Sporosarcina pasteurii: one gene and its partner. The protein of the gene in region 1 interacts with the protein of each later gene in a pairwise test. Links are inferred from orthologs where the notes say so. Each region holds a gene or a part of one and is shown on either strand. Other genes may lie near its edges.

Evidence for each region.
Region 2: the proteins of lpdA (region 1) and odhB interact in binary tests that used the Escherichia coli proteins (3 or more experiments, as listed by UniProt). The link is inferred for Sporosarcina pasteurii from one-to-one orthologs.

Annotation. Positions count from the first base shown.
Region 1 is NZ_CP160452.1:2,235,486-2,238,504, forward strand. The notes cover bases 46-3,015. They hold lpdA (dihydrolipoyl dehydrogenase), read right to left. Parts: upstream 2,249-3,015; coding sequence 842-2,248; downstream 46-841. Other genes in these bases: AB1H92_RS10560 (polysaccharide deacetylase family protein), read right to left, coding at 46-645; AB1H92_RS10570 (dihydrolipoamide acetyltransferase family protein), read right to left, coding at 2,252-3,015. Outside these bases: more of AB1H92_RS10560, read right to left, coding at 1-45; more of AB1H92_RS10570, read right to left, coding at 3,016-3,019. UniProt on the Escherichia coli protein: Lipoamide dehydrogenase is a component of the glycine cleavage system as well as of the alpha-ketoacid dehydrogenase complexes.
Region 2 is NZ_CP160452.1:1,443,554-1,446,523, reverse strand. It holds odhB (2-oxoglutarate dehydrogenase complex dihydrolipoyllysine-residue succinyltransferase), read right to left. Parts: upstream 2,111-2,970; coding sequence 890-2,110; downstream 1-889. Other genes in the region: AB1H92_RS06595 (2-oxoglutarate dehydrogenase E1 component), read right to left, coding at 2,139-2,970; AB1H92_RS06605 (DUF6501 family protein), read right to left, coding at 630-827; AB1H92_RS06610 (AAA family ATPase), read right to left, coding at 1-483. UniProt on the Escherichia coli protein: E2 component of the 2-oxoglutarate dehydrogenase (OGDH) complex which catalyzes the second step in the conversion of 2-oxoglutarate to succinyl-CoA and CO(2).

The sequences.
Region 1 (3,019 bases):
CTGCTTTTCCCAATCATAACCGTACGTCCAGTTCATTAACAACATGCCATCGTCCGCAACAATTTCTTTACTATATTCGGTATTTTGCCCAAATGGAGCGCGGAAAAACTTTGGACGTTCACCAATGACTTCCTCCACTACATCGCTTACAGAAACAATCTCTTCTTTTTGCTCAGCTTCAGATAATTGCTGTAAGCTCGCATGTGTTTTTGTGTGATTTCCAATCGTAAATCCCATTTCATAAATTTCTTTTAAAACCGCCTTTTCCTCATCAGTATTAAGATAATGTCCATTTACGAAAAAAATTGCTGGTGCATCCAGTTCTTTTAAAGCTTTTGCCATATCAAGTGCATATTTATCCGGTGCATCATCAATTGTAAGTAATACCGCTTTGGGATTCGCATCATCAATCGGTTGGAATCCCCAACTTGCATCTAGCAAATAAAGCGATTCTTTTATTTCTTCCCCTTCTACATATGATGCTTCTTCTAGCGTTTTATTTCCCTCATCTTCACTTACTTGTTCTTCTGCTACTGTCGTACGTTCACGTTCACTTTCACCTTCTAACTCTTCCTTGTTTTCTTGTGTACAGGCTGCCAATAATAAAATAAGAACTGCAAGTATGTAGATAAAACGTTTCCTCATTGCTAACCACCCTTTCAATCCGTCATTTTAACATAGAATGTAATGATATATACCCGCTATTTGATTCATTAAAATCTTTTCTGCTATAAAAACAACTATTCTATACACCATAATGAATAGATACTATGAATATAAAAACATGCTAATCTAAAAAAAGCCTACAAGGATATCCTTGTAGGCCAATTATTGCTTTTTATTACATCATATGGATTGGTTTACCAAGAGCAACTTCTGCTGCTTCCATCGTAATTTCACCTAATGTTGGATGAGCGTGGATTGTCATCGCAATGTCTTCAAGCGTCATGCCCGCTTCGATTGCAAGACCGAGTTCAGAAATCATATCTGACGCGTTCTCTCCAACGATTTGAGCACCTAATAGAAGCCCATCTTCTTTACGCGCAACAAGTTTCACAAAGCCATCTGTTGAATCAAGTGCAATTGCACGTCCGTTTGCTGCATACGGGAAACGACCTGCAGTGACTTCATATCCTTCGTCTTTTGCTTGTTGTTCACTCAAGCCAACTGTTGCAAGTTCAGGTTCTGTGAAGCACACCGCTGGAATTGCCATGTAATCTACTTCAGACTTTTCGCCTGAAATCGCTTCCGCAGCAATTTTAGCTTCGTATGATGCTTTATGTGCTAGTTGTGGACCTGCTACAATATCACCAATTGCATAGATTGATCCAACATTCGTGCGGCATTGCTTATCTACTTCAACAAGTCCGCGATCATCCATTTTCACGCCAACCTGCTCAAGTCCAAGTTCATCTGTGTTCGGACGACGGCCAACAGTGACAAGTACGTAGTCTGCTTCAACCTTTTTCTCTTCTCCGCCCACTTCGTATGTAACTGTAACGCCATTCTCTGTTTCTTCTACACCTTTAGCAGATGCTTTTGTAACAATTTCTACGCCTTTTTTCTTCAAGCCACGTTTAACTAATTGTGTCATTTGTTTTTCGAAGCCTGCTAATATGTCTTTTGCACCTTCAATAATTGTTACTTCTGATCCTAGATTTGCATAAGAAGACCCTAGCTCAGTACCGATGTAACCACCGCCAATCACAACGAGCTTACCCGGTAATTCCGTAAGAGCTAAAGCGCCTGTCGAGCTAAGAACTCTCTTAGAAAACTTAAAGCTTGGAATTTCGACTGGACGTGCCCCAGTTGCTACGATTGCATTTTTAAATTTATATGTTTGTGCGGACTTTTCATCCATGACGCGTACAGTGTTCTCATCAACAAAGTAAGCTTCACCATTTACGATGTCCACTTTATTTCCTTTTAGCAATCCCTCAACGCCGCCTGTTAGTCTCGATACAACACCATCTTTAAATTCTTGCGCTTTCGTGAAGTCTAGCTTTACATCTGATGCCGTAATCCCCATTGCGTCTGATTCCTTCGCACTTACAAAACGTTGCCCTACAGAAATTAACGCTTTAGATGGGATACAACCGACGTTTAAACAAACGCCTCCAAGCTTGTCCTTTTCAACAATTGTTACTTTTTGGCCCAGTTGTGCCGCGCGAATTGCCGCGACATAACCTCCTGGACCTGAACCGATAACGAGCGTGTCAACTTCAACTGGAAAATCTCCTACAACCATTTTTTACGCCTCCATTAATAATAGTTCTGGATTGTTTAGCAATCTCTTAATGTGGTTCAGTGCGTGTTGTGCTGTAGCTCCATCCATCATTCTGTGGTCGAAAACGAGTGATAGCGCAAGCATCGGCGCTGCAACGATCTCACCATCTTTAACAACTGGCTTTTCAGCAATTCGTCCAATACCAAGGATTGCTACTTCAGGGTGATTAATAATCGGTGTAAACCATTGTCCGCCTGCAGAACCAATATTGGTAATCGAACATGATGCTCCACTCATTTCAGCTAATGACAACTTACCGTCACGTGCCTTCACTGCAAGTTCGCTAATCTCCTTGGAAATTGCAAAGATCGATTTACGATCTGCATGTTTAATGACAGGTACGAGAAGTCCGCGGTCCGTATCTGCTGCAATTCCGATATTGTAATAATGTTTTTGAATGACTTCCTCAGTTGCATCGTCATAAGATGTATTAAGCTCCGGGAATTCACGCAAAGTACTTACGAGCGCCTTAACAACATATGGCAAGTACGTAAGCTTAATATCCTTCTCTGCCGCGATGCCTTTGAATTTATTGCGGTGTGCAACAAGTTCAGTAACATCTACTTCATCTAATAATGTAACATGTGGAGCCGTATGTTTCGAGTTTACCATCGCTTTTGCGATAACTTTTCTGATGCTAGAGATTTTTTCACGTGTTTCTGGGAACTCACCTTCATATGAAACTGGTTGTTGTTCAGCCGTTGCTGTTGCTGGCTTTTCAGCCGACTGCGC
Region 2 (2,970 bases), 790 kb from region 1 along the record:
TTCATGTGCATAAATCACTTCACCAGTAAATGGATTTGTTAACATACGGCGATGATCCAGGACACTATGTAATATCGGCAATGTTTCGGGTTTTGCCATGTTTATTTCATCAATATATAAAATATGTCCTTTCTTCATCGCTTGGACGACAGGGCCTTCAACAAACTCTATTACGGTCTCTTCATCACTTTGTACGATCGTTTTAAAGCCAAGGAGAGATTCAGCATCTAAATCGACCGAACAGTTAACGCTGTGCATCGGTTGATTGAAAAAGTGTGAAATCGATTGGGCGAGTTTTGTTTTTCCTGCACCAGATGGTCCTTTTAATAAAATAGGCTTCTTTAAGACGACACCAACCAATATATCTCCCCATAAGTATTCATCTGGTGAAATATAGCCGCCTTCTTGAATCAATCGTTGCATATGTGCGTCATGCTCTTTTTGCTGTCTTTTCTGTTGTTCGTTCTTTATAATTGACCGCATTCTTGTCACTCCTATTAAAAAAGCCCGATTATCGCATTACTGCAGATATCAGACTGATTAATTTTTATAAAATTAATGTGTATATGAATAACAGAAGCTGTGGACGCCAGATTTGTTCGCGATTTGGCGCCCTCAGTTTTTACTAGTCATTCAAAATAAGTTTTATAATAACCGCCGACTTTTCCAGTATTATCGATAACGAATATGAATTCTTCCGTTTCGTTTTTTACTTCATACTCTTTTCCGACAGTAAGTGCGTTGTTTACAACGTATTTTTCCGCGTCAGTATGTTTACATACTACTGTTTTAAGTGCGGGTACTTCTGGCCATTTTTTGAAATTCATGATATCACCTCTAATTTAAGAATACAAAATCGGCCCGCATATTGCAACGGGCCGATGTTTAATTATGAGCCAAGTAGTAGGTCTTCTGGATTTTCGATTAGATCTTTTACCATCTTTAAGAATCCTACTGAATCTTTACCGTCGATAACGCGGTGGTCATAAGAGAGTGCCACGTACATCATCGGACGAATTTCGATATTATCGCCCACAGCAACTGGACGTCTTTGAATTGTGTGCATACCTAGAATACCAACTTGCGTACCATTTAAGATTGGTGTTGACATAAGTGAACCGAATACGCCACCGTTTGTAATTGTAAATGAACCGCCTGTCATATCAGCAATTGTTAATTTGTTATCACGTGCTTTAATAGCAAGTTCGCGAATCGAACCTTCAATCTCTGCAAAGTTTTTACGATCCGCATCGACAACGTTCGGTACAACGAGTCCGCCATCTGTAGATACAGCGATTCCGATATCGTAGTAGTTTTTCAGTACGATTTCGTCACCATCGATTTCAGCGTTAACGTATGGATACTTTTTAAGTGCTGCAACAACAGCTTTCGTAAAGAATGACATAAAGCCTAAGCGTACATCATTTTTCTCGAAAAACTCATCTTTTTTACGTGAACGAAGCGCCATTACATTTGTCATATCGATTTCGTTAAATGTTGTTAGCATTGCAGTAGATTGCTTTACTTCTAGCAAACGTTTTGCAATCGTTTGACGACGACGTGTCATTTTTTCGCGTGTCACACGACCATCATCTGCTTGTGGTTCCGGTGCAGCTTGAGCTGGAGTTGCTGGCACTTTCGGCGCAGTTGCATGTGCTTCGACGTCTTGAACTTTCACGCGTCCCATTGGATCTACTGGATTGATAGCTGCTAAGTCAATCCCTTTTTCTCGTGCTAGTTTACGAGCTGCAGGACTTGCAAGTGTACGATCATCCGTTGTTGTAGTTGTAGTTGCAGTTGCTTCTGCTGCGGCCGGAACATTCTCCTTTACAGGTTGTGCTTCCGCTTCAGGTGCAGATGCTGCTGGTGCACCTGAACCTTCACCAACAATTGCAATGACTTGTCCAACTTCTACTGTGTCGCCCTCTTCTGCGAGCAGTTCTTGAACTGTTCCAGCTTCTTCCGAAATAATTTCCACGTTAACTTTATCCGTTTCGAGTTCTACGATAAACTCTCCACGTTCAACAGCTTCACCTGGTTGTTTTAACCAGCGTGAAACTGTTCCTTCTGTAATCGATTCTGCAAGTTCTGGTACGATAATCTCTGCCACAATAATTTCCTCCTTTAAATATACCGTGTTAACGGTTTAAAGCCTCATTGATAATACGCTTTTGTTCAATTGAATGAGATGCGCCGTCTCCTTCTGATGGGCTCGAACGATGTGGACGTCCAACATAGGAAACCTTTTTGTTGCCTGCAATCTCTTGAATATACGGATATGCAAATGACCATGAACCCATGTTTTTCGGTTCTTCTTGTACCCAAACAAGTTCTTTTACTTTTGAATAGCGTGAAACAATCTCTTGAATCTTTTCAGATGGGAATGGATAAAGTTGCTCAACACGAACAATATGAATATCGTCGAATCCTTCACCATCTTTTACTTGTTCAGCTAAATCGATAGCCATTTTACCGCTTGCGAATAAAATCCGTTCAACTTTAGTTTTCTTGGTTCCTGTTCCAGGTTGCTCTAGAACAGTTTGGAAACTACCTTCTGTTAAATCTTCAACATCAGCACCAACCAATGGGTGACGTAACAGTGACTTTGGAGATACGATAACGAGCGGGCGCATTGATGGCTCACCTAGCATTTTCGCTTGACGACGTAAAATGTGGAAATAGTTTGCCGCGCTAGATAGATTTGCAACTGTCCAGTTATTTTCTGCTGACATTTGTAAAAATCTTTCTAGTCTAGCACTTGTATGTTCTGGCCCTTGACCTTCATGTGCATGTGGTAATAACATAACGAGTCCAGATTGTTGCCCCCACTTCGATCGGCTGGCAGATATAAACTGATCGAACATCACCTGTGCCATATTGGCAAAGTCTCCGTACTGGGCTTCCCAAATTGATAAAGCTTTTTGGTTTTCAAGGTTATAGCCATACTCATAACCAACAATCGCTGATTCT